Regions from separate parts of the Serratia sp. GW822-FHT06E05 genome, predicted to be linked through region 4. Evidence: predicted binding sites of a transcription regulator. Region 4 holds the regulator's gene; each other region holds the start of a gene.

Region 1 (7,908 bases), on a different contig from region 4:
CGGGGCTGACCGACATGCCCAATCCGCTTGGGTTGCGTTACGTGCCGTCTTTCGAGCGGCATCTGAACTATGAGGGCCTGCTGGAGTATGTCGATGACCTGTGCGAACAGGTGTTTAATCGCTATGACATCATGACGGTGGGCGAAATGAACGGGGCTTCGGCGGAGCAGGGTGAAGACTGGGTAGGCGAGCAGCACGGCCGCTTGAACATGATTTTCCAGTTCGAGCACGTCAAGCTGTGGGAAAACAACCACCAGCATTCGCCGCATGCCGGAGCAAACGTGCTGGGCCTGAAAGACATCTTTACCCGCTGGCAGACGCTGCTGGAGGGCAAGGGGTGGAATGCTCTGTATGTTGAAAACCACGATATCCCGCGCGTGGTGTCGAAATGGGGCGACGATAAGCAGTATTGGCGCGAAAGTGCCACTGCCATCGCCGCGATGTATTTCCTGATGCAGGGAACACCGTTTATCTACCAGGGGCAGGAGCTGGGGATGGCCAACACCCGCTTCGATAGCCTGGCCGATTTTAACGATATTGCCGCCAGAAACCGTTTTGCCAAGCTGCGCGAGCAGGGCATGGACGAGGCGCAGATCCTGGCGTTTCTGGGCCGCAGCGGACGCGATAACTCGCGCACGCCAATGCAGTGGGACGACAGCGTCAACGCCGGTTTCAGCTCAGCCGCGCCCTGGTTTGCGGTCAATGCCAACTATCCGCAGATCAACGTGGCGCGTCAGCGCGAAGAAGCCGATTCGGTACTGAATTTCTATCGGGCGCTAATCCGTCTGCGCAAGCAGGATCCAGTGTGGATCGAAGGTCGCTATCAGTTACAACTGGCGGAACATCCGCATATTTACGCTTATAGCCGCACCCTGGGTACGCAGCGGAGGTTGGTGCTTTGTAATTTGAGCAACGAGGCGCAACGGATAAATTCACGGGTATTAGCGCTGGGTGAATGGCAGCTGGCATTAGGGAATTATCAGGACAGCGGTGAGCTGCAAAGGCTGCGCCCATATGAAACTCGAGTCTATCAGCGGCAAAAAAATCTCAGCTGTATTTAATCCCGGCCGTGTTCGCTCTCCTCGGATGCAGCTGGCTGCATCCGAGGAGACAGGATCAGAAATCTACCGTCGCCTGCAAACTCAGGCTACGGGGTTCGCCCTCGATCACACGCAGGTTCCCTGCACTGGACTCATAATATTCACGGTTGAACAGGTTTTTGACGTTCAGCTTAATCTGGGTGTGTTTACCCACCAGTTTGCTGTCCCAGGCAATAAACGCATCCGCCACGGTATATGCTGGCATGGTAAAACTGTTTTCCGGATCGCCGGCGCGGCGTCCGACATAGCGTCCGCCGCCACCAAGGCGCACATCACCAGGCACTAACGGCACAGTGATGCGATGGCTGAGGTACAGGCTACCCATATTGGTTGGGGCGTTGACCAACCGGTTACCGACGTTATCCGGATTGAGGTTGTCTTCGACAATCTGGGTTTTGTCGTAACTGTAATTGGCCGTAAGATCCCAATCGTGGGCCACTTCACCGTTGAGTTCCAGCTCAATGCCGGTGGAGCGAGCCTTAGGAATGCTGCGGGTCACGCCGTTGATGAAGATCGACATGTTTTCTTCATCTATACGGTACAGCGCCAGCGTGGCATCCACCGCCGGAGTGATTTGCCATTTGCCGCCCATTTCATAGGTCGTGCCGGTTTCAGGCGTCGCGACGTTACCGTTGTCATCCACCGCCGTCGAGGGGGTAAAGGACTGACTGTAGTTGGCGTACAGAGAAACGCCCGGCGTCAACTTATATACCACGCCAGCCTGCGGCAGGAATTTGTTGCCTTTGTCATTCAGTGTGTTTTGCGGGTTTTGGAATCCGTTGCTGTTGTTCTGGTAGTACGACTGGTAGCGTGCGCCCAGGACGGCAATCCACTGGTCAGTTAAATGAATGCTGTCTTTGGCGTAGACCGAGCGGCTATATAAGCGGCTGCGCAGATTACTTAACGCATCATTGTAAGTGCTGCTGTTGGTTATCGGCGTTTCGCCGTAGACCGGATCGTACATATTAAAGGTATTCGACACCTTGCCGCGGTAAGAGTAGGCCTTGTACGTTTCATTTTTTTCATAGTCAACGCCAACCAGCAGGTCATGCTGCATGCTCAATACCACCGGCGACCCGTTTACGTCCCAGGAATAGTAAGAGGTTTGATGGTTGAAGCCGCGGTTGGCATCCGCCCGGCGTGAAACCACACCGGTTGTAGTGTTGATGGCGGTGGCGCGCACTTCGTTGCTGTCATAGCGTCGCTGCATCCAGGCATAGTTAAAACGGGTGGTCCAGGTACTGTCCAGCGCGTACTCATAATGAGTATTGAGGCGTTTGTTTTTGCCCCAGGCGTGGTTGGCATAGTCGTCCAGCCTGCGGTTATAGGGGACATCGACCGGCGTGCCATTGATAAAGGCAGTGCCGCGATCGTAAGGAATATCGTACTTATACTCACTGTAGGCTATGTTGAAGGTCGCTTTATCACCATACCAACTGAGTGAGGGGGCTAACAGCGTATGTTCATTGGTGCCAAAATTGCGCCAGTAATCCTGATGCTGACGCTCGGCGATAAAACGGAAAGCAAAACCGTTTCCCAAAGGGCCGGTGACGTCGAGGGTACCACTGCCGCCACCAAAGCTGCTGGTGGCACCGCTGATGCGGGTATTCCAGTCGTATTGCGGTTTTTTGCTGATTAGATTAATGATGCCGCCGGGATTGAGAATTCCGTACAGCAAAGAGGCAGAGCCTTTCAACACCTCAACGCGATCGGTGGTGGCATCCATGCTCAACCCCTGATTGCTGCGGACACCGTCGACAAATACCGAGCCGTCAGAGTTGACGCCAAAGCCGCGTTTGACAAAGCCGTCCTCCGTGCCGCCCAGGGTATTACCTTGAGTCACGCCGCTGACGAATTTCATCGCATCATTGACGCTTTTAACCTGAAAGTCGTTAATGATCTCAGGCGTGACGACGCTGACGGACTGCGGCACGTCACTGAGCGGAGTGGCTGTTTTACTCCCCGTTGAGGCCGTGTCGGCATTGTAACCCTCAGTGGGAAGTGAGCGCGTGGTCACGGTAAGCGTGTCATCTTCGGCCCAGACGGTGGTCATGGCCAGCCCCGGTAAAACGGTGACGAGGAGGGGAAGTGTACGAAGCGCCGGATGCTTTTTTGTTTTAGTCGGACGTGGGTTTTCTACCTGATGCATACCATTCCATATCAAATTAATAAATAAAAACGATTATCATTATTATTATAATTTGCATATGTAGGATTTGTGTAGTGAATGTTTATCAAGCGCGCACTGGTGGGGGAATTTGACCACATTGTTCCGTGTTGGATTTGGTCGGCGGTGTTTTTATCTGAAGATTAATCGCCAAGATAACGATATCCGCTCCCTTGCTCTTCAGGCTGCCGCAGAGGTGACAGCTTGAAACATAATAATATTTTTAAATTTTCAATTAGCTGATGCCAGTCCGGTGAAAACTGGCAATAATATCTGTCTGACAGCACATTTTGCGTGCGACGTCAGGCATGCTGGCCAGCGGGTTGGACGCCGTCATGCAGACAGGATTTTTCGTATTTTTTGCAAGCTTCTGGAAGCAAGATGCACACCACTGAGTTACCTGGTGCCACAAAATTACAGCACGCATTAATCGTATTCCTGCTGGTGTTCGGCCTGTGCCTGTTTGGCATTGTGAGCCGGCCCTCCGGGCTGTTGTCCTCGTTTTGGCCGGCCAATGCGGTGCTGCTGGCGCTGCTGGTGCGTTATCCGGCGCTAGCCAGCCCCTGGGGTTGGCTGATGGCGATTCTGGGCTATATGGCGGCGGATCTGATCACCGGCAGCACGGTCGTGAAAGCCGCATTGCTCAATGGCGCCAACATTACCGGTGTCGCGGTCGGGTTTTTCCTGTTTATGCGTTTGTCGCCGCAGGTCAGAACGCTGGAACGCACCTCGTCCAGCATTTTTCTGTTCGCCATCTGCCTGACGAGCGCGACCGCCACGGGGTTAGTCGGTGCCGGGGCTTCGGTGCTGCTTTTCGACCGCCAATTCCTGCCCGCCATGGCGCTGTGGCTGTCTTCGGAGTTTACCCATTACATTACCCTGATGCCGTTTATCCTGACTTTCCCCACCGACTGGAAAGGCTACCTGCATAGCCTTAACCAGGCGGTGTTCCGCCGCAGCCAGTGGTACAGCATCTGTAGAAAAATGGCGGTGTTAATCCTGCTGCTGGTGGCGTGCATTTGCAGCGTCCTGATCGGCGGCCCCGGTGCGGTGATTTTCCCGATGCCGATCCTGTTGTGGCTGGCAATGACCTTCTCCTTGTTCAGCACCATGATCGCGGTGCTGGCCTATGTATTGTGGTGCCATTTCGCCATCGACATGGGGCTGATTGCGACCAATCTCGACATGAAGCTGTTGCAGAATACGGTGTCGATGCGGCTTGGCGTGGCTTTGTTGGCGTTGGGCCCGATCGCCGTTGCCAGCATGAACTATGCCCGCAATGCATTGTTGCGCAGGCTGGAACATGTGGCGAATCACGATGCATTGACCCACGTATTAACCCGCAGCGCGTTTATGCAGCGCGGTACCAAGCTGGTCAGCCAGAAAGGGGAACACGTCTGCATCATGATGCTGGATATCGACTACTTTAAGTCGATCAACGATCGTTTTGGCCACGCCGGCGGTGACGCGGCGCTGCTGTCCTTCACGCGAGCCATTACCGCTGATCTGCGCGATCAGGATCTGTTTGGTCGCATGGGTGGGGAAGAGTTTGCCATTGTTGCGCCGATAGCCCAGCAGCAGGACGCACTGTCACTGGCCGAGCGGCTGCGCCGTCGTGTGGAAATCGAATCCATCACCATGCCTGCCGGAACCTCGTTGCAAATTACCGTCAGTATCGGCATGGTCACCTGCATTGGTGGGTCAGGCCAAAACCTGGACAACCTGCTGAAAATCGCCGATCTGGCGGTCTACAAAGCTAAAAACAGCGGCCGCAATCGGGTCGCCACGCCAGAATTACTCTCCCGCGCTTATACCGACCTCTGAAGCCCCCTGCGCCCTGTGAATGGTTGACCCCACTAATGGGGTCTAAAATGGTAGAGGGCACCGGCAACTCCGCCGGCGCCACCCCGACTGTCGAATCGACAAGAGGAATCTCCTATGAAATATGTTGATGGCTTTGTAGTGGCGGTGCCGGCCGCCAATAAGGAGGCGTATCTAAAACTGGCGGCTGCGGCAGCTCCTCTGTTTAAGGAATTCGGTGCCACACGCGTTGTTGAGTGTTGGGGCAATGATGTCCCCGACGGCAAACTTACCGATTTTCGCGGTGCGGTGAAGGCCGAAGCCGATGAAGTGGTGGTGTTCAGCTGGATTGAGTACCCCTCCAAGGCGGTGCGTGACGATGCCAACCAGAAGATGATGGCCGATCCGCGCATGAAAGCCTTGGGTGACCAAATGCCCTTTGACGGCAAACGCATGATTTTCGGCGGTTTCGAACCGATCCTGGATCAGTAGCGGAGGGGGATATCGTGAAAATCACCCAACACTTATGGTTTGAAAAAGATATGGATGCGGCGCTGCGGTGCTACATAGATTTGATCCCCGGCTCCTCCCTGACCTGGCATTCTACCTTGCCCGCCGATACTCCCAGCGGCCCGGCTGGCAGCGTCAAACTGGCGACTTTTGTTCTCGGCGACCAGCGCTATGCGGCGATTGAAGCCGGGCCCCTGGATCCGTTCAATCACAGCTTTTCCATCATGGTCGAGTGTGCGGATCAGGCGGAAGTGGATCGGCTGTGGGAAGCCCTGAGCGACGGTGGCAGCGTTGAACAGTGCGGTTGGCTGCGCGACCGCTGGGGATTGAGCTGGCAGATTGTGCCCAAACGGTTGACGGAGCTGATGGCTGACCCCGATAGCCTGAAGGTGAAAAGGGTCACCGAAGCGATGCTACGGATGGTCAAGCTGGATATCGCCGGGCTGGAAGCGGCGGCTCGTGAGTAATATGGCCTTGGCAAATGCCCCGCAGAAGGTACGCCTGCGGGGCGCTTTAGATGATTACTTGTCATTCAAAACCTACCAAAAGTTTATAAATTGACGTAAATCACCTTATTGCATCAATGCTGCTCATCTAAGGCTGATTTTTTATCATTTGTCAGCTCAGGCGAATCGCTGCACTCTAGGGCTAACCTTTTTGCAGCGCAGAGAAAAACAATGGAAAAGACACAGATTCAGCAATTAGTGACGCAATTCCCGCTGGTGCAGGAGCTGATCGACCTTAAGCCGGTGACCTGGTTCAACCCGCAAGCGACGACTTTGCAGGTCGGCTTGCCCCACGTCGGGCTGGGCGCTGAAGACGTAGCTGAGGCAGAACAGCGGCTGGCGCGTTTTGCGCCTTACCTGAGCGTAGCCTTCCCCGAAACTCAAGCCACTAAAGGGGTAATCGAGTCTGAGGTTGTCGCTCTGCCTGCGTTGCAAACGGCATTGAACCAACGCTATGGCCTGACATTGGGCGGGCGGTTACTGCTTAAAAAAGACAGCCATCTCCCGATCTCCGGTTCGATCAAGGCTCGCGGCGGTATTTACGAGGTGCTGGCGCATGCGGAAAAGCTGGCTCTGGAAGCCGGGCTGCTGCAGTTGACGGATGACTACGCCAAGCTGTTTTCGCCGGAGTTCCGCGAATTTTTCGGCGGCTATCGCATTGCCGTAGGGTCGACTGGCAACCTCGGGATGTCGATCGGCATTATCAGCGCTCGCCTCGGCTTTAGCGTCAGCGTGCACATGTCGGCGGATGCCCGCGAATGGAAAAAGCAAAAGCTGCGCGATAACGGCGTCAACGTGGTGGAATATGAACAAGATTATGGGGTCGCCGTTGAACAGGGTCGTTTGCAGGCGGCGAGCGATCCACGCTGCTTCTTCATCGATGACGAAAACTCGCAGACGCTGTTTCTGGGCTATGCCGTGGCCGGTGGGCGGCTGAAACGCCAGTTTGCCGAGAGCGGCATTCGGGTCGATGCTCAGCATCCTTTGTTTGTTTATCTGCCCTGTGGCGTCGGCGGCGGCCCCGGCGGGGTGGCATTTGGCTTGAAACTGGCCTTCGGGGACCACGTACGTTGCATCTTTGCCGAGCCGACGCATTCGCCTTGCATGCTGCTTGGTGTGCATACCGGGCTGCACGACGGTATCTCGGTCCAGGATCTGGGTATCGACAACCAGACCGCCGCGGATGGATTGGCGGTGGGGCGCGCCTCCGGTTTTGTCGGCCGTGCGATGGAACGTCTGCTTGCGGGGTTCTATACCCTGAGCGATGCTGAGATGTTTGCGCTGTTAGGCCTGTTGGATCGACATGAACATATTCAGCTTGAGCCTTCGGCATTAGCCGGCATGCCGGGGCCATGGCGCGTAGCGGCCGATGCGGAGTGGTTGGCGAGCCAGGGGTTGAATGAGGAGCAGATGAACCATGCTACCCACCTGGTGTGGGCAACCGGTGGCGGCATGGTGCCGGAAGCTGAGATGGCGAAATATTTGGCTCAAGCGGCACAAGCGCTTTAAACGGGCAGTAGCGAAATCAGAGTAATGCGCTGCAGGGCGTCGTCACGCGTATCCGGGTAAATGGCTCAATATGGCCAGCGACGCCATAACTTTAGGCCCCCTGGCAAAGGTCACCACGGGGCGGACAGTAAAACATCAGGCGTGGTAAACGCTTCTCAGCCAGGTTTTGGTCATCACCGCTTTCTCAGGTTGTTAGTTAAAGCGCCACATAGCGCAGCGTTGCCACGACGGCCAACCGACGGTTGCGGATCACCTGATCTTCCGGCGGTTCCTGACTTTCAAACAACGTATTAAAGGTGTACCTGTTGGCAACATA
Region 2 (7,908 bases), on a different contig from region 4:
AGGTGATCGTCAGCGAAGCCGGCGCTTCGGTGTACTCCGCTTCCGAACTGGCGGCGCTGGAATTCCCTAACCTCGACGTCTCGCTGCGCGGTGCGGTATCCATCGCACGTCGTCTGCAGGATCCGCTGGCCGAGCTGGTCAAAATCGATCCGAAATCCATCGGCGTCGGCCAGTATCAGCATGACGTCAGCCAAAGCCAACTGGCGAAAAAGCTCGATTCCGTGGTCGAAGACTGCGTGAACGCCGTCGGTGTGGATCTGAATACCGCCTCGGTGCCGCTGCTAACCCGCGTAGCCGGCCTGACGCGCATGATGGCGCAGAATATTGTCACCTGGCGTGACGAAAACGGCCGCTTCAGCAACCGCGAACAGCTGCTGAAAGTCAGTCGCTTGGGGCCGAAAGCCTTTGAACAGTGCGCCGGCTTCTTGCGTATCAACCACGGCGACAACCCACTGGACGCCTCGACCGTTCACCCGGAAACCTACCCGGTGGTCGAACGCATTCTGGCCGCAACTCATCAGGCTCTGCAGGATCTGATGGGCAACCCGGCGGCGGTGCGCAGCCTGAAGGCCAGCGACTTTACCGACGAGAAGTTCGGTGTGCCGACGGTGACCGACATCCTGAAGGAGCTGGAGAAGCCGGGCCGCGATCCGCGTCCGGAATTCAAAACCGCAACCTTTGCCGAAGGGGTGGAAACCCTCAACGACCTGCAGCCGGGAATGATCCTGGAAGGTTCGGTCACCAACGTCACCAACTTCGGTGCCTTTGTTGATATCGGCGTGCATCAGGATGGGTTGGTGCATATCTCCTCGCTGGCGGACAAGTTTGTCGAAGATCCGCACACCGTGGTGAAAGCCGGTGACATCGTCAAAGTGAAGGTGATGGAAGTGGACCTGCAACGTAAACGCATTGCATTGAGCATGCGTCTGGACGAGCAACCGGGTGAAGGTTCCCCACGGCGCGGTGGCAATTCAGCACCGGCCAAGGACAACACCTCGCGACCGCAGGCCAATAAGTCCAAACCGCGTGGCGCTAACACCTCGGCAGGCAACAGCGCCATGGGTGACGCACTGGCGGCGGCCTTTGGCAGAAAGTCGTAGTCAGGCGGCCAGCAGAAAACGCATGAGGCACAGGGAGGGGGTTAACCCCTCCCTTTTCCGCTAAATACCCTCATCATTTTTTGACCCGCCTCAATAAACCCGCATTTTTATTCGCTGCCGCCGACAGCCCTGATAATTCCGGTTTTAAGCCTGAAAGCCACGCTAAATAGCCATTTATTAACATCTCTATTAACATTAAATTCTCATTCCGGTATTTCTCAGCGAAACACAAATGCTTAGCGCTCGTATTCAGCCGGCAATATGTTGCCTAATAAATACCGATATTGACGTCACCGAATCAAAGCTGTCGAATCTGTCACTACTTTTTTCAAACCGGAAAAATTCACTACAAATACGTAACTGATTTAACTCACCATTCGCATTTGCACCCCACCAGGCTGGGTGATAAAAATAGCGCTGTCAGGCAATTGCATTCTCTAAATGTGATCGCCACAACCTTTGGTTACCAATACCCCTATTTTTTGTATTGAATACGATAATTATTCTCACTATTATTATTTTGCGTGTTCACTGCATTGCCTCATGGATTGAAAGCGTCGGCAGCTCGTGGTTTTTATCTCGGGACTGCCATTGGAACGTTCTTTTATCATCACCAGCCCAATAGCCTGGGCTTAGAGAAGGTTACATGCATCTTCTGCCTAAACGGTCTTATAAGATCGCCGGCTTCGCCAATGAAATCGGCCCGGCTTATCGCCAAAAACTTTTATCCCTCGGCATGCTGCCGGGCTCGTCTTTTGAAGTGGTACGCGTCGCACCATTGGGTGATCCCATAGAAATAAAAACCCGCCGCGTCAGCCTGGTGCTGCGCAGGAAAGATCTGGCCCTGATCCTGCTCGACGGCTAGTCCTGAGCCGCCTTGCTTTGGCCATGCATCTTGCCTGGCCCAACTTCCATTGACTGATATCACGCTAAATTATGAAAAAACTCACTATTGGCTTAATAGGCAACCCCAACTCCGGTAAAACTACGCTGTTCAACCAGCTGACCGGGGCACGCCAGCGGGTCGGTAACTGGGCGGGCGTGACGGTAGAACGCAAAGAAGGCCTGTTCACCACGCCGCAATCACAGGTCAAACTGGTCGATCTGCCCGGCACCTACTCCCTGACCACCATCTCGGAGCAAACCTCACTCGACGAACAAATTGCCTGCCACTACATTCTGAGCGGCGACGCCGATCTGCTGATCAACGTGGTCGATGCTTCCAATCTGGAACGTAATCTATACCTGACGCTGCAACTGCTGGAGCTGGGCATCCCCTGCATTGTCGCGCTGAATATGTTGGATATCGCCAAAAGCCAAAAAATTAATATCGATATCGCGGCACTGTCGGCGCGTCTCGGCTGTCCGGTGGTGCCGATGGTATCCACCAAAGCCGACGGCATTGGCGTGCTGAAGCAGATGATCGACAACCATCAGTTCAACGAATTAAAAGCGCTGGTGAACTACCCGCCGCTGCTGCTCAAGGAAATGACCACGCTGAGCGACGCCATGCCGCAGACCCTGCCAAGCGAACAACGTCGCTGGCTGGCGCTGCAGATGCTGGAAGGCGATATCTACAGCCACCAGCTTGCCGGCCCTGCGGCGGCCCTGCTGCCGGCGGCCAAACAGGCGCTGCAGCGGCAACAGCAGGAAGATCCTGCACTGGTGATTGCCGATGCGCGTTATCAGTCAATCGCCACCCTGTGCGATGCCGTGAGCAATTCACAACAGGCCATGCCGAACCGTCTGACCGAAGCGCTGGATAAAGTGATCCTCAACCGCTGGTTAGGGGTGCCCATCTTCCTGCTGGTGATGTATTTGATGTTCCTGCTAGCCATCAACCTCGGCGGCGCACTGCAGCCGATCTTCGATATCGGGTCGGCGGCAATCTTTATTCAGGGTATTCAATGGCTGGGCTATACCCTGCACTTCCCTGAATGGTTGACCATTTTCCTGGCGCAGGGGGTCGGTGGTGGTATCAACACCGTGCTGCCGCTGGTGCCGCAAATTGGCATGATGTACCTGTTCCTGTCGTTCCTCGAAGACTCCGGCTATATGGCGCGTGCGGCATTCGTGATGGACCGCCTGATGCAGGCGCTCGGGTTGCCCGGCAAGTCCTTCGTGCCGCTGATCGTCGGCTTCGGCTGTAACGTGCCTTCGATCATGGGCGCACGTACGCTGGATGCGCAGCGCGAACGCCTGATTACCATCATGATGGCGCCCTTCATGTCCTGCGGGGCTCGGCTGGCGATCTTCGCCGTGTTTGCCGCTGCTTTCTTTGGCCAGGACGGCGCAGGCGTGGTGTTCTCTTTGTATATGCTGGGTATTGTGGTGGCAATCCTCACCGGTCTGGTATTGAAGTACACCATCATGCGCGGTGAAGCTTCCCCCTTCGTGATGGAGCTGCCGGTTTACCACGTGCCACACCTGAAAAGCCTGCTGCTGCAAACCTGGCAGCGCCTGAAAGGCTTTGTGCTGCGTGCCGGTAAGGTGATTGTAGTTGCCAGCATCTTTATTGGCGGCCTGAACAGCTTTTCGTTCAGCGGCAAGCCGGTAGATAACATTAATGACTCGGCGCTGGCGTCGGTGTCCAAAGTATTGACGCCGCTGCTGAAACCGATGGGCGTGCACAGTGACAACTGGCAGGCTACCGTCGGCCTGGTGACCGGGGCCATGGCGAAAGAAGTGGTGGTCGGTACGCTAAATACCCTGTACACCGCCGAACATATCAACAGCACCGAATTTGATGCCGTCAACTTTAACCTGCTGGATGAACTGGGTGGCGCATTGGACACCACCTGGCAAGGGCTGAAAGACACCTTCAGCCTGAGCGTACTGTCCAACCCGATTGAGGCCAGCAAGGGCGATGGGGAAATGGACGTCGGCTCAATGGGCGTTATGAGCAGCAAATTCGGCTCAGGGGTTTCCGCCTACAGCTACCTGATCTTTGTGTTGCTGTACGTCCCTTGCGTCTCGGTGATGGGGGCCATCGCCCGCGAATCCAGCCGCGGCTGGATGACCTTCTCCATTCTCTGGGGGCTGAACGTCGCCTACTCGCTGGCCACGCTGTTTTATCAGATTGCCACCTTCAGCCAGCATCCGCAGTACAGTCTGGCGGCGATCGCCATTGTGGTGTTGTTCAATCTGCTGATTCTGTTCGGCCTGCGCCGGGCACGTAGTCGGGTCACGGTACGCCTGAGCAACGCCACCCCGGCAGCCTGCTGTCAGGGCGCCAAGGGCAACTGCCACTAATGGCCGGCCTGCTGCAGATCCGCGACGCATTGGCGCTGCACGGTAGCATACAGGCGCTTCAGCTCAGCCGTCAGTTGGCGGCTCCGCTGCCGCTGGTGCAGGCAATGCTGGAGCGTTTGGTCGCAATGGGGAAAGTGGAGCGTATCGAGCAGGATAACAGCGCCTGCCTGAGCGGCAGCTGCAAAAGCTGTCCGGAAGGCAAAGCGTGCAGCAGTACGGTGATATATCGGTTAAAACACTGAGAGGTGGGGCGCGGCACGAGGCGCGCCCCCTTCTTGATTATTGCTTGTCTTTGTACACTTCGGCGATAGCACTGAACTTGCCGTGCTCACGGCCTGCCAGGATCACGTAATATTGTCCGCCTTTTTCATCAGCCAGTTTGGACAGTTCTTCTTTTGCATCCATCGGCGATGTGGTTTGTGCGGTGGTAGTTACCGTACCGATCTTCTCATATTTACCCGGATTCTTATCCAGATCTTCCTTGGTCAGCAAGGTTGCCGCCAGGGTGCTGAAAGACACGGAACCCACAACTAACGCTGCAACAATCATTTTCAAAGATTTCATTACCATACCTCTCAAGGGATAATTTATTTGTTATGAAAGCCGTCCAGAGTAAATGCGCGATAACACTGGCTGCCGTGACATCTTCGGACCTCGTTGCTTTCCCTGACGAGACCGTTTTCCCAGAGACGAAACGCCGAATGAAAATACGCACGCGTTTTTTCATTGTGCAGCCAACGCAGTTACCCACCTAAGTATTGAACAGGTTTATTTTTTATCCACTAAGCGGCTCTTTTTTTAGCGCTTTATTGTGCGATTTTGGGTCAGATCCCATTTTCTGCCACAAAAGTGCCAATAATTTCTGCAAATTCATCAGGGTGGGAAATGAATGGTGCATGAGCTGCTTTTGCAATGATGATTGATGGCGAGTTTGGCCACTTGGCATCAAGCAGTTCTGCCACCTTACGCGGCACCAAACCGTCCAGATAACCGTAAACTCGCAACAGCGGCAACGGCAGCTTGGCCAGTGGCTGGCGCAAATCGGCCGTTCGCAGTATTTCCAGCCCACCGTTTAATACCTCAACGCTTGGCATCGGTTGGTTAAGCACCACCGATTTCAGCAGGCGGGCATCTTGCCGCGCGCTTTCCGTTCCCAGCGTCTGCAATGCCAGAAAACGCTCTACGGTACGCTGAAAATCCTGCCCCAGCTGATGCTGGAAACCGCTCAACACCTCCGAGCGGATCCCCGGCCAGTCATCCTGAGCGGCAAAACAGGGTGATGAAGCCACGGTGATCAACCCGCTCACCCGTTGCGGCTGCAACAGCGCAATCTGGCTGGCCACCAGCCCGCCCAGCGACCAGCCCAGCCACCAGGCCTGCGCCGGTGCCGCGGCCATCACGGTTTCCGCCATCTGTTCGAGTGACATAGGGCCAAACCCCTGGCTACGGCCATAGCCCGGCAGGTCGACCAGATGCAGGCGGAAATGCGGCGTCAGTCGCTCAATCATGCAATGCCACACTTCGGCATTCAGCCCCCAGCCGTGGAGCAGCACAAGATCGCGATCGCCTTCACCTATTGTTTGCCAGTACAACGCACTCATCCGTTATTGTCCTTTCATTCTCATCCGTCAGGGAGGACGGTTATGCTATCAATCCAGAGCCGCTGTTGGCTATGCCGACAGTCGCTGCGTCTTTATGGTCAGGGTATCTGCAGCTACTGCCTGCGTCACATGCCCGCCAAACCTTTGTGCTGCCCGCGCTGCGGCCTGCCCGCCGGCGATGCCAGATTGCCCTGTGGCCGCTGCCTGCAACAGCCGCCACCCTGGCAGGCGCTGGTGTTCGTCAATGACTACGCCGCGCCGCTGCGCCAGTTGATAAAAAAGTTCAAGTTTCAGCACACGCCGGAACTGGCCCCGCTGCTGGCGCGGCTAATCCTGCTGAACTGGCAACAGGCGCATCGAGAGCAATATCTGAACAGACCCGATATCATTTTAGCGGTACCCTTACAGGCAAAACGTTGCTGGCGGCGCGGCTATAATCAGAGCGATCTGCTGGCGCGGCCGCTGGCCCACTGGTTAGGGTGCGATTACCGCCCCGCCGCCCTGAGCCGGGTGCGTAAAACGGCTCCGCAGCAACGGCTATCGGCCCGCGCGCGGCGGCGCAATTTGCGTGGTGCGTTTCGTTGCCATGAAGCCATGGCGGGCCGACACGTCGCGCTGCTGGACGATGTGGTGACAACCGGCAGTACGGTCATGGAAATCGCCAAGTTGTTGCAGCAGCAGGGTGCCGCATCGATCCAAATCTGGTGCGTTTGCCGCACGTTGTAGTACCAGGGCAATGGGCGTATTATAACCTAGTATTAAAGTCAACTATTTGAACTAACGAGCTAATGCCATGATTCGTATAACAGATACTGCACAGGAACACTTTGCCAAACTGCTGGCAAACCAAGAGGAAGGCACCCAAATCCGCGTATTCGTGATCAACCCGGGTACGCCTACGGCCGAATGCGGTGTCTCTTATTGCCCGCCGGACGCCGTTGAAGCGACAGATACCGAGCTGAAGTTCGAAAAGCTGTCCGCCTATATTGACGAGCTGAGCAAACCGTATCTGGAAGATGCCGAAATCGACTTCGTCACCGACCAACTGGGCTCGCAGCTGACGCTGAAAGCGCCAAACGCCAAAATGCGCAAGGTAGACGACAATGCGCCGCTGATGGAGCGTGTTGAATACGTGCTGCAGTCGCAGATCAACCCACAGCTGGCTGGCCACGGCGGCCGTGTGACCCTGATGGAAATCACCGACGATAGCCTGGCTATCCTGCAGTTTGGCGGCGGTTGTAACGGTTGTTCAATGGTCGATGTGACCCTGAAGGAAGGCATCGAGAAAGAGCTGCTGCAGAAGTTCCCTGAACTGAAAGGCGTGCGCGATTTGACCGAGCACCAGCGCGGCGAGCATTCTTACTACTGATACCCTTCTTACTTGACGTTGCAGCGTTGTTGGCTGCGTGCACTTACCCCAGTCACTTACCTGAGTAAGTTCCTGGGGATGCTCGCACTTGCCGCCTAGCTGCAACTCCAATTAATTTGGGTATCTACCATTTGCATGAGAGCTAAAGTTCTCATGCCCCGTCTTTAATACACAATGGCTCTCTGTTACCCCACCGAGACCTTGCGACGCCGCTTGTCCAAATCCTTCAGCAGGCGATTAACCTGCTGATCGGCAAACATCTCTTCCAGCGTTTTGGTCAGTTTTCGCCGCCAGTTTGGGTACTGATCGCTGGTGCCGGGAATATTGACCGGATCCGCCATATCCAACCAGTCTTCCGGCTGCAGACCCAGCAAGGCGCTGGCGCTGTCGGCGACATAGCGCTGCAAACCACGATTAAGCAGCGGGCTCATATTCAACAACGCCGCCTTTTTGCCCACTTTCTGCGGCACACAGCCATAGTGATGTAAGCCATCCAGTAGCCCCTGCTTGGCACGTTCGCGATCGGCGAACAGCTCTTTCAGGATCTCCGCATCCGGATACAACCCCAGCTTGTTGCCGAGCTTCA
Region 3 (7,908 bases), on a different contig from region 4:
GTGAACTGGGCAAGGCGGTGTCGGTAGGCCAGGTGATGGTGGCTTCCCGCGTGGAACAGCTGGCGCAGCTGTTGGCCGAAGAACGCACCCAGGAAGAAGCTGACAAAACCGGTTTTGACCGCGTTCTGCCGCTGCGCACCACCGAAGGACCAACGCTGTTCTGCCTGCATCCGGCATCCGGCTTCTCATGGCAGTTCAGCGTGTTGCCGCGCTATATCGATCAGCACTGGTCGCTGGTGGGTATTCAGTCACCACGGCCGGATGGCCCGTTGGCGCTGAGCGAAAATATGGACCAGGTATGCGACGCGCATCTGGAGACGGTGTTGCAAGTGCAACCGCACGGCCCGTATCACTTTATCGGTTACTCGCTGGGCGGCACTCTGGCACAAGGCATTGCCGCGCGCTTACAGGCAAAGGGTGAAGAAGTGGCTTTCCTTGGGCTGCTGGATACCTATCCGCCGGAAACGCAAAACTGGGACGTGATGTTGGATGACAACGTGTTGAAAGAAGTTCAGCGCGAACGTCAGCAGTTCCTGGCGGTGTCTGAAGATGCGCTGGATCCGGCATTGGGCGAAACCCGCGTAGCCATGTTCGATAATATCGAAGCCAACTATGCCGATTCGGTTCGTCTGCTTTCAGCCACCCATACGGCGAACTTCAAAGGACAGGCGACGCTGTTTGTCGCGCGCCAGACGTTGCAGGAGGGGATGGATGTTCAGCAGACCTGGTCGCAATATGTGGACGCGCTACAGGTTCATGAACTGGACTGCGCGCACGTGGATATCGTTTCACCAACGTCGTTCAAGGTATTAGGACCGTTGTTGAACCGCATACTTCGCGCTTTATAATACCCAGTGATGGTAGGGGACGAATACATTCGTCCCGATTAACGCGGGCCCAGCATGCTGGGCCCCTACAATCTCGATTACTTACCCAGCGGTACCACCAACGGCGTGTGCGAGACGGGATCGTCAATGATCATGCAGCGCAGACCGTAGACCTTTTCGATCAATTCCGGCGTCACAATATCCTTCGGTGCCCCCTCGGCCACCACTTTACCGTCGCGCATGGCAATCAGATGCGTAGCGTAACGGCAGGCATGGTTGAGATCGTGCAGCACCACCACCAGCGTATGGCCATTTTCACGGTTTAACTGGCGCATCAGTTCCAGCAAGTCGATCTGATGGCTGATATCCAGCCAGGTGGTCGGCTCATCCAACAGCAGCAACGGCGTTTGCTGCGCCAATACCATGGCAATCCAGACCCGCTGACGCTGTCCGCCGGAAAGCGTATCAACCGGCTGTTCAGCCAGTTCAAACACGCCGGTGGAGCGCATGGCCTGTTCGACCGCCTGCTGGTCTTCTTCACGCCAGCGGCTGAACAGGCGCTGATGCGGATAGCGACCGCGTGCCACCAGATCAAACACGGTAATGTCACCCGGCGCGGTCGAGCTTTGTGGCAACAGCCCCAACTGGCGAGCCACCTCTTTGGTGGCATAGTCGCTAATGTGTTTGCCGTTGAGCCAGATGGCACCGGCCTGCGGCTGCATCAGGCGGCTAAGAGTGCGCAGCAAGGTCGATTTTCCGCAGGCATTCGGCCCGATAATGACCGTCAGTTCACCGTGCGGAATAGAAACGGAAAGGTCGCGCGCGACGATTTTTTTGTCATAGCCGAGCGTCAGGTTTTCGGCGCGTAACGGCGCGGGCTGTAAGAGTTCAGCATTCATTTTTTTCGTGACTCACGGATTAATAGCCAAATCAGATAAATGCCGCCCAGGCTGACGGTCAATACCCCGACCGGCAACTGATAAGGCATAAACAGGCGTTGCGCCGCGACATCGGCGAGCAGCAGCAACAGGGCACCCGTCAGGGCTGTCAGCAACAGGACGCTGCGGTTGGCGCACAGGCGTCGCGCAATCTGGGGGGCCACCAACGCAATAAAGGAGATCGGCCCGGCGACGGCGGTGGCGGCGGCAGTCAGGGTAACGCCGACCAATAACAGCAGCACGCGTGAGCGCTCCACCGGCACACCGAGTGCGCAGGCGGTGTCATCGCCCATCTCCAGCAGCCGCATGCGGCGGGCCAGCATCAACAGCAACAGGCAGCACAGCGCAATCACCGCCAGCACCGGCAAACTTTTCGCCCAGGTCACGCCGTTGAGCGAACCGGCGCTCCACAGTCCGGCGGTCATGGCGGACTCCAGCGAAGCGCTGATGATCAGCCAGGTATTGCCGGCCACCAGCAGGGCGCGAACGGCAATACCGACGATAATCAAACGGAATGACTCGACGCCGTTGCGCCATGCCAGCAGATAAATCAGCGCGGCGGTCAGCAAGCCACCGGCCAGTGCCCCGGAGGTGATGCCGAGAATGCCGCCGTTAAACAGCACTATTGCCACCAGTACGCCGCTGTAAGCGCCGGTATTAAAACCGATGACGTCCGGGCTGCCGAGCGGGTTACGCAGCAGCGATTGGAAGATGGCGCCGCTGATACCGAGCGCGGCACCTAACAACAGCGCCATTATCACGCGAGGCAAACGCCACTGGGTAACGATCACCGACAGGTTGGCCGGGCCTTCACCGCGTAAGGCATCGATCACCTGCAGAGCGCTGAGCGACAGAGCGCCGGAACCCAGGGCATAAATCGCCAGTGCCAGAGCGGCAAGCAACAGCAGCAGCGCGGTTAGCGCCGGGCGCGACAAGGCGCGCATTTTGTGGTTGGCCATCAGACGGGCTGCGGACATCGACATTAGCGCTGCCTCCTGAACATATGGCGTTGACGAACCAGCATAATCAGCAGCGGTGCGCCAATAAGCGCGGTGACGATGGAAACGCGCAGTTCACCGGCGACCAGGAAGCGGCCGATCAGATCGGCGCTCAGCAGCAGGATAGGGGTCAATACCAAGGTCCACGGCAGCATCCAGTGCAACTCGGAGCCGGCCAGTCGCCGGGCAATGTGCGGCATCATCAGCCCGACAAAGGCTATCGGACCAACGGCGGCGGTGGCGCCACCGCACAGCAATGTGATCGCCAGCAACCCCAGCAACTGGGTGCGGACGATACCGGTGCCCAGCGCGGTGGCTAACTCATTGCCCATACTCAGGCTGTTCAGCGATTTGCTCATCCACAGCGTGATTGCTGTGCCCAGCAGGATCGGCAGGGCAACGGTGCGCACCACCTGCATATTTTGAATATCCAGCGAACCGGCCTGCCAAAAACGCAGCTGATCGAAGACCAGCGGGTTCAACAGGGAAATGCCGGAGGTCATGCCTTCCAGCACCGCCGCCAGCGCAACGCCGGCCAGCGTCAGGCGAACCGGGTTCAGGCTGCTGCCACCCAATGCGCCGATCAGCGCCACCAGCAGGGCGGCAAACATTGCGCCGGCAAAGGCGAACCACAGATATTCGCCGACGTGGGCGGCACCAAAGAAAGTGATGCCCAATACCACGGCAAACCCCGCGCCGGCGTTAACGCCGAGAATGCCGGGGTCGGCCAGCGGATTGCGGGTGAGGGTTTGCATCAGCACGCCGGACAGGCCAAGGGCGATACCCGCGAGCACGCCGATCAGCGTGCGCGGCAGCCTGGCGTTGGTAATGATGGTGCAGTCGGCGCCGCTACATTGGCCGTTGAGCGCCTGGATAACCGTGTCGAAGGGGATAGATTTGGCACCGAGCGACAGGCTGAGCAGCATGACGACCAACAGGGCGCAAACGGCAATCAGCAAGCCAAGCAGCTTGCGACGAAATGAGCGGGGAGTGCCACCCGTAAGACGGTCCCTGGACAGCGGAATGGACGGTGTGCAATTGCGTGTAATCCGTAACATAACAATCCATTATTTTATTGAATATGAATGATATTTATTATCATTATTGATTGTTTTCATCTATGGTACCATGAGTCCCTTCGCTATTGCAGCACAGACGCTGCCCCTTTTCTTTAGTTGTGGTGAGAAAGCTAATGAGTAAGCCCTCTATTTTGCTTGATTTTGGCCTGCTTAAGACCAATAGCGCCTTTCGCGCTGTGTTCTGCGCGCGTTTTATTTCCATTCTGGCGCTCGGGCTGATGGCCATTGCCATCCCGGTGCAGATCCAGGCCCTGACCGGGTCGACGTTGCTGGTCGGGTTGTCCGTGACGCTGGCCGGCAGCGGCATGTTTGCCGGTTTGCTGATGGGGGGCGTACTGGCTGACCGCTACGAGCGCCGCCGTCTGATCCTCTTCGCTCGTTCCACCTGTGGTATTGGGTTTATCGGTCTTTGTTTAAACGCCGCTTTACCTGCGCCGTCATTAACGCTGATTTATCTGCTGGCGGTTTGGGACGGGTTCTTCGGGGCGGTAGGCGTGACGGCGTTGCTGGCGGCGACGCCTGCGCTGGTTGGGCGTGAAAATATCGTTCAGGCCGGTGCCATCAGCATGCTGACGGTGCGTTTTGGCTCCATTCTTTCCCCGGCGATCGGCGGGTTGGTGATTGCCAACGCCGGCGTGACCTGGAACTACGCTTTGGCGGCCTTCGGCACCTTGCTGACGTTGATCCCTTTATTGCAGCTGCCACAGTTGTTGCCACCCCCTCAGCCGCGTGAGCATCCGCTGCGCGCACTGGCCGGGGGATTTGGCTTCCTGTTTCGTAACCGGGTGATTGGCATGGTGGCGCTGATCGGCGCGTTGCTGACCATGGCCAGCGCGGTGCGAGTGCTGTACCCGGCGATGTCCGGCATGTGGCAGGTCAGTGCGGCGCAGCTGGGCTTTATGTATTCCGCCGTGCCGCTGGGCGCGGCAATTGGCGCCTTTACCAGTGGCCGGGTGGCGCACGTGGCGCGGCCGGGCTGGATGATGCTGATGACGGCGATTGGCGCGTTTGTCGCTATCGGCCTGTTCGGCCTGATGCCCTGGTACGGTCTGGCACTGTTCTTCCTGGTGGTGTTTGGCTACCTGAGCGCATTGAACTCATTACTGCAGTACGGGCTGATTCAGAACCTGACGCCGGATGCTTTCCTGGGGCGCATTAATGGCCTGTGGACGGCGCAAAACGTGGTGGGGGACGCATTGGGTGCCCTGCTGCTGGGGGCGATGGGGGCGTTTATGTTGCCGGCCATGACTTCAACCAGCTTCGGTTTTGGCGTGGCGGTACTGGGTGTGGTACTGGCGTTCGCGATGAAAGGTCTGCGTCAGGTGAGCCTTGGCGGGCAGGAAAGCGATCTCCAGCCCGCCGCGGGATCTACTGAGAAATAAACTGTTTTTCCAACAGCGTCAGCAGGTTGCTGGCGCTGTAGTAGTCCAGTCGGAAGGTGTCATTGCCCAGCGCATAAACCCGCTTATGCTGCACCGCCGGCAGGTGAGCGAGGAAAGGATTGGCCATCAGCCGCTGCGCATCGCTTTCGTTGTTGGCAAACAGCATCAGCGTCTGGCCGTTCAGCCCTTCCGCCAGGTTTTCCCCGGCGAGCTGAATGATGTCCTTACGCATACCCATGCTGCGGCTGTTGTTCAACTTGTCAGACGGAACCGCCAGGGTGAAACCCAGCTGCTTGAGCATTTGCCCCTGGGAAGATTCGGCGGTCCACAGGTTGGCTGACTTGCCGTCGGCGCTGAAGACCAGAGCGGAGGTCGGTTGTTCCGGCAGCGTCATACGCTGTTTGAGCGACTTTTCGCGGCTATCGAAATCATCAACGATTTTTTGCGCCTTGGCTTCGTGCCCGGTGGCCTGGCCCAGCTCTATCGCCAGCGCCTGCCAGCTTTTGTCGTCGTAATTGACCACCAGCACCGGGGCAATGGCGGACAGCTGATCGTACAGGCGTACGGCGGAGTCGGCGCCGGTAGCGGAGATGATGATCAGGTCAGGCGCTTCACCGGCAATGGCTTCTGCGTTGGGTTCACCAATGTATAGGCGCTTTACGCCGCGCTGCGTTGCGATAGCGCTCCATTGGTGGAAAAAACCTTGTGAGTCCGCCAGACGGCTGCCGGGCGTGGTGGCGCCGCTGGCGATCACTGGCGCATCAATCGCCAGCAGGGTGCCGGTGACGGTTACGCTGGTGGAAACGATGCGGGTAGGGGGCTGCTGCAGGGTCACTACGCCGTGAGAGGTTTCGATTTTACGCGGCCAACAGGCCTCTGTGGCATGGGCTGCACCCATGGCTAACATGCCAAACAGTGCGAAGCCGAAGAACAGGTTCTTCTTCATAAAGCATTCCTTAGAATTTAAATAGTAATACTTATCATTTATATAATTAAAACTGCTGGTTTTATAGCACGATAATGAATAGAAGAACTGTTTACATTTATTGACATAGCATATTCACGAGGGTAATTTAACGCGATTCAATACAAATGATAATCATTATTATACGGGTTATTGTTCATGATACGAAAGGGAGAACCGATGAGCGTGACAGTAAAGGGTACCGGGCAGAAGAAGCCGCACAGCAAGGAGAGCGAGTCGTCCGTAGCAGGCGTGTCGCCGACCTCCGGCTTTTTCTTTACCTCTCCTTTCCGTAGCCTGAGCACCCAGGGCTGCTTCGCTAAAATCACGCTGCCGGCCCAGGGCGGGGATCAGCTTAACGGCGAGTTCCAGCAGGCGGTACGGCATGCTTTTGCCGAAGCCAAACTGGCGGGGGTGAAAAACCCGGTTCTGTGCGGCGCGATCCCGTTCGATACTCATCAACCCTCTGCGCTTTTTATTCCCCAGCACACCCAGTGGTTTGAGCGCGATGCCTTTTTGGCTGGCGTAACCTCACCACAGGAAGCCCTGCCGGAAATTATCAGCCAAAATGAAGTGCCGGCACAACAGCCTTTCATGCAGATGGTGGCAGATGCGGTGGAAGCAACCCGTGGTGACCAACTGGATAAAGTGGTGCTGTCACGCCTGCTGGAGATTGAAACACGCGAACCGGTAGACAGTCAGGCATTGATGGCGCGTATCATCGCGCAAAACCCGCATGGCTTCCATTTCCATGTGCCGTTGGAACAGGGAGCATTGCTGGGCGCGAGCCCTGAACTGCTACTGCGTAAATCCGGCGCACAATTTTATTCCAACCCGCTGGCAGGCTCCGCCCGTCGTGACGCCGACCCGCAGCGGGATCGTGAAGTCAGCCAACAGCTGTTGGTTTCCGAGAAAGATCTCTACGAGCACCAGTTTGTTACCGAAGGTATGCGGCAGGTGCTGGCCGATCGCTGCAGTTATTTGAATATCCCCACCTCGCCTGAATTATTGAGCACCACCACGCTGTGGCACTTGTCTACGCCAATCGACGGCGAGGCCGCCAGCCGGGCGGAAAACGCGTTGTCGTTGGCCTGCTTGCTGCATCCGACACCGGCGCTGTGCGGTACGCCAACGGCGCTGGCGCATCAGGTGATCAAGCAACTGGAGCCTTTTGATCGCGGCCTGTTTGGCGGCATCGTCGGCTGGTGTGATGCCGAAGGCAACGGGGAGTGGGTAGTGACCATCCGTTGTGGCACGGTGCAGGGCAACCAGGTGCGACTCTTTGCCGGAGCCGGCATTGTGCAAGACTCTTCGCCGGAATCTGAATGGCACGAAACCGGCACCAAACTCAGTACCATTTCGCGGGCGTTTGGCCTGAACCAAGGATAGACATTTCCATGAGCATTGCTTTTACTCCCTGGCCTGAGGCATTAGCCCGTCGCTATCGCGAACGGGGATATTGGACCGACCGGCCATTGACCGACATCATCACCCGCCAGGCTAAAAATGACGCCATCGCGCTGATCGACCCGCAACGCAGCCTGAGCTATCGCCAGCTTAATCAACTCTCCGATCGACTGGCTGCGGCCTTGCTGCGTCGGGGCATACACAGCGGCGATACCGCGCTGGTGCAGTTGGGTAACGTGGTCGAGTTCTACGTGACTTTCTTTGCGCTGTTGAAAATTGGCGTGGTGCCGGTAAATGCGCTGTTTAGCCACCA
Region 4 (7,908 bases):
GACGGGCTGTTCGCTAAATTAGATAGTGCCGCAAACTTTTTCAGTCAGTTCCGTCGGGAACTGCATAGCCTGCATGATGTGTTCAACCATGCTGCGTTTGCGACCGGTATTGGTATTGGTGATCACCCAGTAAGGCGTGCCCGGAACGTGCTTTGGCTTGGTGTGCGTTCCGTTCGCCAACAGGGTTTGCTGATCGCCGGCAAAATAGGTACGGGTACGGCCATGCAACGCATCGGTGGCGCTGGCAAAGCCGGCCGCATCGAGGGTATACAGGGTAGAAAGTACCAGCATAAAACGGTTTACCGCTTTGCTCTGTTCGGCGTACTCATCCGACAACAACAGTTCACGCACGGCACGCACGCGATCGCGCGGGCGCGATGCGGCAACGATTTTTTCCTGTTCTGCGCTCTGTGCGCTGGCGGCCGGCGCTGCACGTAACGGCTGGCCTGCGGTAAATTTCAACATACGGCGCAAAATATCGGACGCGCTCTCACCAATATGTTGCGTGTGGCTGGCAATATAGCGGTAGAGCTCTTCGTCGACTTCAATAGTTTTCATCTTTATCCAGTACTGTTTTTTTCTACTTAGAACCTGAAGCCAGATCCGGCATTCAAGCCATGGGATTATATGGTTAAAAGCGCAGAGGCGAACATAACAATGTGCCCCAATGCGGCAAAAGCAGACTAATACCTATAGCCCGCCGGACACCGGCGCTGCCAAACCTGCACCTTATCATGAAAAATCCACGTTTTATCCTATGGATTTTAAGTTGCAGCAAGTACAGCGAACAACGCTGCCGCTTGAAAGGCGACGGGTTTATTCATCGAGTGTTTTAATCATGATAACCTAATCTGAATCTCTCTCAGTATGAACTTCGCCATGAAATTACATTATCAACTGCTGGCCACCGAGTCCGATACACTGCCGGTGATCCTGATCCACGGGCTGTTTGGCAATTTGGACAACCTGGGCGTGCTGGCGCGCGACCTGAACCAGCAGCACAGCGTAGTTAAAGTCGATCTGCGCAACCACGGCCTGTCACCGCGTTCTGAGGTCATGACCTACCCGGAGATGGCGCAGGATCTGCTGACGTTGCTGGACGATTTGCAGTTGGAGAAGGTCATTGTCATTGGCCACTCGATGGGCGGCAAAGCGGCCATGGCGCTGACGGCAATCGCCCCGCAGCGCGTGGAGAAGCTGATCATCATTGACGTTGCGCCGGTGGACTATCAAACGCGCCGCCACGACGAAATTTTTGTCGCGTTGCAGGCGGTAAGCGCCGCGGGCATTACCCAACGCCAGCAGGCGGCGGAATTGATGCGCGGCTACCTGAATGAGGAAGGCGTGATCCAGTTCCTGCTGAAATCCTTCCACCAGGGCGAATGGCGTTTCAATCTGCCGGTGCTGATCGAAGAGTACGAGAACATCACCGGCTGGCAGGAAGTGCCGGCCTGGCCTCACCCGACGCTGTTTATCCGCGGCGGCCTGTCGCCTTACGTGCAGGACAGCTATCGCGAAGATATTGCCCGTCAATTCCCGCAGGCTCGCGCTCACGTCGTTGCCGGTACCGGACACTGGGTTCATGCGGAAAAACCGGAGGCGGTGTTGCGCGCCATTCACCGCTTTCTCGGCGAAGCCTGAGTCGCGCCAGGCCCGACAAATGGGCCGTTTCTCTCCCAAAGTCACCATCTGATGAAAAAACGCGCTAAAGATAACGGCTTAGCGCGTTTTCGGCTCAGTTAAGCATTGTCGTCGCTCTACCTGCTGGGGTAATATGGCGCGCTATAATTTTGCCGCCGTGCCGAGCGTGTTCGCTAACGTCAGGCTGGGGTGAATTTGGGTTAGGGTTTATTGGCCCGAAGTGTGTTAACCGAACCGTCCGGAAGCGTGTAAGCGCTTTTTGATGCAAACTCCCTTGCAGTACCGCTACCTATGGCAAAAGAACAAACGGATCGCACGACGCTGGATCTGTTCGCAGATGAACGCCGTCCGGGGCGCCCGAAAACCAACCCGCTATCCCGAGATGAACAGCTTAGAATCAATAAGCGTAATCAGCTTCGACGCGATAAAGTCCGTGGCTTACGGCGTGTGGAACTGAAGATCAATGCGGATGCGGTGGACGCCCTGAACAAACTGGCGGAACAGCGTAATATCAGCCGCAGCGAGCTTATTGAGCAAATGCTGCTGGCACAACTGGCGGACGAGCAGCCAGAACATTGATCATTGCAGCCGCACATGCGGCGCGGCGTTAAGGATGACGCCCGATCAACACCGCTTTATTCCACCCGGCATCGCATTAAAGTGATAAATACCCGGGGTAAATTTCTGGCATGATACGCACTTACCGGTAAGAGATAATCTCTTGCCATGGCATCATTTTAATCGGTGTTATCGTAGTCAACGCTAACATCGTGAATGCAATTTATTGAATTTAAAGGTTATACGCGATATGGCTAATGTAGGCATTTTCTTTGGCAGCGACACTGGCAATACCGAAAACATTGCCAAGATGATCCAGAAAATTCTTCAGCAGCAGTTTGGTAAAGAGGTAGCTGAAATTCATGACATCGCCAAAAGCAGCAAAGAAGATCTGGAAGCTTTCGATATCCTGCTGCTCGGTATCCCAACCTGGTACTACGGCGAAGCGCAGTGCGACTGGGACGATTTCTTCCCAACGCTGGAAGAAATTGACTTCAACGGCAAGCTGGTTGCGCTGTTCGGCTGTGGCGATCAGGAAGACTACGCAGAGTATTTCTGTGATGCGATGGGTACCATTCGCGACATCATTGAACCGCGTGGCGCCGCGATCGTAGGCCACTGGCCAACCAAGGGTTACCACTTTGAAGCGTCCAAAGGCTTGGCCAACGACAGCCATTTCATCGGCCTGGCCATTGACGAAGATCGCCAACCTGAGCTGACCAACGAACGTGTTGAAGGCTGGGTAAAACAAATCGTCGAAGAGCTGAGCCTGGCCGAAATCGTCGGGTAACGCCAAAGGTTGAACAAAAGCCCTGCAAAGTGCATAGTGTGCCGGCAGGGCCATCATTGGCAGTACAAATTACTGCAATAGAAGCTACAGATTTGTAACTTCCCACACCATCAAGGTAGACTGAGTTTTCGGTTTATCCCATTCATCAAGACGTTGCATGTATAACATGCAATTGTGCAATTATAGCTTTGTTAACAACCGGCGGTTTCCATTTAGAGCAACCGGTTCTATAATGAGACGCAATTAACTCTTTGTGCCGACCGATGCCAAAGGCGAGAACGCCTCAACTTGATTAGCATAGTAACAGGACTGAATCCGCATGACTGACAACAACACCGCATTGAAGAAGGCCGGCTTAAAAGTCACGCTTCCGCGACTCAAAATCCTGGAAGTACTGCAAAATCCGGAATGCCATCACGTCAGTGCGGAAGATCTGTACAAAAAACTGATAGATATGGGCGAAGAAATTGGCCTGGCTACGGTTTACCGCGTACTGAACCAATTTGATGATGCCGGCATTGTGACCCGTCACAACTTCGAAGGCGGCAAGTCCGTGTTCGAATTGACCCAGCAACATCACCACGATCACCTGATTTGCCTGGATTGCGGCAAAGTGATCGAATTCAGCGATGAGTCTATCGAAGTGCGTCAGCGTGATATCGCCAAACAACACGGCATCAAGCTCACCAACCACAGCCTGTACCTGTACGGCCACTGTGAGACCGGTGACTGCCGCGAAGACGACACCCTGCACGACAAAAAATAATGTCCTAACCGGCATTGAGAACCGCCTTAACGGCGGTTTTTTTGTGCCTGCGATAATAGGATAAAAAATCCCCGGACAGGCCGGGGAAAGTTCACAACGTTAAATACAACAATTGCAGCGGCACTTCTCTACAGCACTTCTCTCGCTTCCCACTTACACTCTCAGCACTCCCCCACCCGCCGACACGCGGATGAGCAACAGAGCTTGGTTCGGTATTAACAGGTACCGGCAATCCCGGAAAAAACGCACCCGATAGTCGAATTCATGTCCGATTACGCCGGACGCTGCCCTGGTCAAGTAACAACGGCCCGCCTGCGAACAGACGGGCCGTTGTTCAGGAGTTACACTTTCTCGGCGCGGCTATAACGCTTGCCGTCCGGGCTGACTGCACGGATCAGTACCTCACCGCTAACACTTGGCTTGGCCTTGGCATCGTAACGCTGCCACTGCTTGCCGCCGTCGGTGGAATATTCAATGCCCAGTCCCGGCAGCGAAATATTGGCTTCCAGCTTGCCTCCCACCACTCGGGCGCCTGGCACCGGCAACCGATAGTTCACACCACCTTTGTCCAGTTTTGCCAGCTCACGCTGACCGAGCAGGTTGGCAAAGCGCAGCCAATCGCGGTCCAGCTTCTTGGTATCGATGAAGTGGGTTTCGCCGCCTTTATACTCCCGGCCCGCCCGGTAATCCTGCTCCCACGCTGCCCGGTGCCATGCGCGCTCGGCCACCGACAGCGAACGAGGGAAGATCATGTACTCCATTTGCTCGTCGGTACGCTGGGTTTCGCTCCACATCTGCGCGGAAATACCGTAAGCCCCCGGCCAGGGCTTGTCGCTCTTGGCGGTAAAGTGATTACCATCGCGATCAACCGAGGTTTCGGCGTTTTGCGGCAGGTTGTTTGGCGCAAAGCTGAACATTTTCTGTTCATCGCTGAAACGCGTTCCCCAGTAGTAACCACGCTCGTCCGGGTTCACCTCATACGGGAAGTCCATGTAGACATAATCCGGGTTTGAAAGGATCAGTTCGTAGCCCTTGTTCGCCCAGTCATTGGCACTGTCGAACCCGCCCCAATACAGCGTATCCCAGAAGTTAACCCCGACACGCTGGGTAGCAAAGGCCTTGGCGTTTTTGGCATCTTTCAGGCCATCCTGCCAGGCTTGCATTCTGTCGATCCCATGCGCTTTCACCAATTGGCTGACTTCTACTCCGAAGTAGCTTGGCTGGTGCTCCATATCGGCGACCTTGCCATCTTTGATCATCGCCTGGCAGACCTGAGATTTTGCCCATGGCTTGTCTTCTTTGCTCTGATCGATGACGCCTTTGCCGGCTTCCGGCTTGTTCACATCGGTATAACCAGCACCTAACCGGATGTTTTTCGCCTCGTCACCGCCAAAGTGCCAGGTACTCAGCGACTGCCCGGCCTCTTTATGCATCTGGGCAATCTCGCCGATCACCTTGTCGACAAAACGTTTGGATGAATCCAGGCAAGGGTTGAGATAGCTTTGGCGGTTGAAGTACTGCACCGAGGTGGTGTTAGAGGTATCGGTTGGATCCACTAAACGGAACTCGTTGGCCTCTTGTTCTTTACCGGCGGCATGCAGTTTCTTATAGCGCGCTTCCATTGAGACCACCGCCGCACGGGCATGCGCCGGCATATCGATTTCCGGGATCACTTCAATCTGGCGCGCCTTGGCGTACTTGATAATGTCGATGTAATCCTGGCGAGAGAAGAAGCCGCCATAAACCTCCGGACCCTGACCATACTGCGGCAACAGGCAGGTGGTTTCGCTCAAGTCGTGGCAACGCTGCCCACCGACTTCGGTCAGTTCCGGCAAGCCCGGTATGGCGATGCGCCAACCTTCGTCATCACTCAGATGGAAGTGGAATTTATTGAGCTTGTACGCCGCCATTTGGTCCAGCAAGCGCAACACCGCATCCTTCTGGTGGAAGTTACGTGCGACATCCAGGAAGATGCCACGATACTGGAAGCGCGGCGCATCTTTGGCCTCCAGCATAGCGATTTTGGCGCTACCTTCGGTAGGCACTAATGACAAGATGGACTGCAGGCCATAGAACACCCCGGTCTGATCGAAACCAATGACTCGCGCTTCCTGCTTGCCGATGATCAATTCATAAGCGCCCGGTACCGCCAACTCGCCTTTGAATTTTCCCGGTTGAATATCGGTCTTGATCGGATAACCGGCTGCGTTACTGGTTATTCCCAACAGCGCGAAACGCTGGGCTACGGCGTCCGCCGCCGGTTTGGACAATGCGCTCAGCTCCAATGCAACGCCTTTGCTCAGATCAACATCCTGCGCATGCACTTTAACCTGCAACGGCGTTGGCACTATCTGACCACGTAACGACGCGGTGGGTAAGGTTTTTAGCTCGGCGTTTTTCGTAAAGCGCGAGGCCGGCGTCATCAGGATGTTATTGTCGTCTTTGGTACGCTTCCACTGGTCGCCGGTAAAGGGCGCAACGAACTGGTTCAGATCTTCGGTATCGGTATTGACCAGAATTTTAGGCTTGGCATCGCCCGAGGTGGCGTACCAACGTGGCACGAAGTCGGTTTTAAACAGTTGCCAATATTCAGTGATAATCGGGATCTCTACCGTTTTCCCCGCAGGGAAGCCGGTAAATTTGTCGGTAGGTTCCAGCTTGTACAGATCACCGGTCAGGTGAGATATCTTGAACTGGTCGTTATCCACACGCAGGGTCTGACGGGCGCTATGGAAGTAAATCGCCCAGTCCTGACCTTTGATCTCCTGATTGTCGTTGGTCAGGCCGATCAGCACCTTGTTGCAAGCCGCCCAGTCGGCACCCAGCTTGCCGCAATCCAGACCGTTTTCGGCTGCCCGGTTATCGACCATTTTCAAATTCAGTTTCAACTGGCTCAGTTGATCCACCAGCGGCTGATTGGCCATCGCGTTCCCCACGCTGCCAAATAACCCAATGGTTGCCGTCAGTGCGGCAAGCGCGCTCAATTTGAATTTATTCATTTTTATCATCGTCCTTAATTGTTGTTATCGCGGATCTCTTTCCAAATCTGGCCACATTTGGCGTCATAGGCCTGGCCGTTACCGCTATGAACTGCCTGAATGCAGTTTTGATAATCCATCACCCGCACCGTTTCTTTCTCGGCGAACTGTTGATGCTGTTTCTCTTGTTTCAGTACGTTCAGCACTGCCTGGCATGACTGCAATTTTTCCGGTGAGCCCTCCGCGGTGTTGATACAGGCGCTGTAGGCCTGTTTCAATTTGGCATCTTCCGGCGGTGCCGCAGGCTGTACACAGGCGCTCAACGTGGCTACCGCAGCCAACATCATCATGATTTTTTTCATCGTGTTATTCCCGTTAAATGACCCCGGCTCTGCCGCCGGGGAATATACCCGCCATCTTTCAAGCCGCAGCGTCGTTATCTGCACCAGCTGCAACTCGAAAGCTCTAGGTAGGTTTAGAAAATGGTGAATGGCGCGATAACCATGAATTTGACGTCTTTCTCGTCCTGGAAGATGTTGCCGTAACCCCCGCCCCAGCTTGGGATATTGGTGTGGTTGTCGTATTGGGTGTAGTGCAGTTTCAGCAGCGTGCCTTTGGCGCGGCCTTCCTGAATGGTGTACATGGCGTCCAGGCTCCAGGCGCTCTCTTTCAGACGCTGGCTCTGATCGTACATAGGGTTGGTGCTCGGTTTGGCGTCCCAGGCATAAACGTAAGAACCGCCCACCGCCATGCCCGGCAGGTTCCAGTTGCTCAGGTCATACATCACCCCGGCATAAACCGCTTTTTCGCCGTTGGCGTTAAAGTCGGAACGGTTATCCCACCACACGTCGAGACGGCCGTTAGAAGAAGCATAGGTTGGCGTCATACGCTGCAGGAAGTAGCCCTGGTTGCCTTCGGCCTTGACCATGGTCCCTTCCAGGCGCCAGTTGAACTGGCCAGTGGTGTAACCAAAGGTCAGTGCCTGCAGCCAGGCCAGGCCGTCGTAAATACTGTTCGGGTCGTTCTTGTCGTTAATGCGGTCTTCGGTGCCATAGAATTGGTAACTGGTGGTGAGCGGGTTGCCTACCAGATCGAATTTATAAGATGCCTTGGTGAAGTACTGATTCACATAGCCCTGGGCTTGGCCGAATGCCGCCTCCAGCACCAAATCGTTT

What was found. Region 4 encodes Fur, which represses iron uptake genes when iron is present. Its sites were predicted from a motif close to ATAATAATGAGAACNACTATCAA; they were not measured.
Region 1: the regulator Fur is predicted to act here: its motif matches at 3,273-3,295, upstream of AC1RKC_RS01060 (TonB-dependent siderophore receptor).
Region 2: the regulator Fur is predicted to act here: its motif matches at 1,594-1,616, upstream of feoA (ferrous iron transporter A).
Region 3: the regulator Fur is predicted to act here: its motif matches at 3,843-3,865, upstream of fepD (Fe(3+)-siderophore ABC transporter permease).

Annotation. Positions count from the first base shown of each region.
Region 1 covers NZ_JBXALM010000001.1:232,797-240,704, forward strand. Annotated here, with positions in the region: gene AC1RKC_RS01055 (glycoside hydrolase family 13 protein) at 1-1,061, shown strand, start outside; gene AC1RKC_RS01060 (TonB-dependent siderophore receptor) at 1,117-3,153, opposite strand; gene AC1RKC_RS01065 (sensor domain-containing diguanylate cyclase) at 3,649-5,091, shown strand; gene AC1RKC_RS01070 (DUF1428 domain-containing protein) at 5,206-5,559, shown strand; gene AC1RKC_RS01075 (VOC family protein) at 5,574-6,044, shown strand; gene dsdA (D-serine ammonia-lyase) at 6,255-7,592, shown strand; gene AC1RKC_RS01085 (TetR/AcrR family transcriptional regulator) at 7,789-7,908, opposite strand, start outside.
Region 2 covers NZ_JBXALM010000011.1:136,249-144,156, reverse strand. Annotated here, with positions in the region: gene AC1RKC_RS21375 (Tex family protein) at 1-1,100, shown strand, start outside; gene feoA (ferrous iron transporter A) at 1,747-1,965, shown strand; gene feoB (Fe(2+) transporter permease subunit FeoB) at 2,037-4,352, shown strand; gene AC1RKC_RS21360 (FeoC-like transcriptional regulator) at 4,352-4,594, shown strand; gene AC1RKC_RS21355 (YdgH/BhsA/McbA-like domain containing protein) at 4,632-4,916, opposite strand; gene bioH (pimeloyl-ACP methyl ester esterase BioH) at 5,177-5,953, opposite strand; gene gntX (DNA utilization protein GntX) at 5,996-6,679, shown strand; gene nfuA (Fe-S biogenesis protein NfuA) at 6,747-7,322, shown strand; gene malQ (4-alpha-glucanotransferase) at 7,508-7,908, opposite strand, start outside.
Region 3 covers NZ_JBXALM010000014.1:61,643-69,550, forward strand. Annotated here, with positions in the region: gene AC1RKC_RS23395 (enterobactin synthase subunit F) at 1-848, shown strand, start outside; gene AC1RKC_RS23400 (ATP-binding cassette domain-containing protein) at 926-1,726, opposite strand; gene fepG (iron-enterobactin ABC transporter permease) at 1,723-2,748, opposite strand; gene fepD (Fe(3+)-siderophore ABC transporter permease) at 2,748-3,821, opposite strand; gene entS (enterobactin transporter EntS) at 3,956-5,224, shown strand; gene fepB (Fe2+-enterobactin ABC transporter substrate-binding protein) at 5,211-6,170, opposite strand; gene AC1RKC_RS23425 (isochorismate synthase) at 6,369-7,577, shown strand; gene AC1RKC_RS23430 ((2,3-dihydroxybenzoyl)adenylate synthase) at 7,586-7,908, shown strand, end outside.
Region 4 covers NZ_JBXALM010000007.1:43,833-51,740, forward strand. Annotated here, with positions in the region: gene seqA (replication initiation negative regulator SeqA) at 19-558, opposite strand; gene ybfF (esterase) at 868-1,641, shown strand; gene ybfE (LexA regulated protein) at 1,933-2,220, shown strand; gene fldA (flavodoxin FldA) at 2,450-2,989, shown strand; gene fur (ferric iron uptake transcriptional regulator) at 3,309-3,755, shown strand; gene AC1RKC_RS16450 (beta-N-acetylhexosaminidase) at 4,097-6,754, opposite strand; gene chiQ (ChiQ/YbfN family lipoprotein) at 6,769-7,095, opposite strand; gene chiP (chitoporin ChiP) at 7,209-7,908, opposite strand, start outside.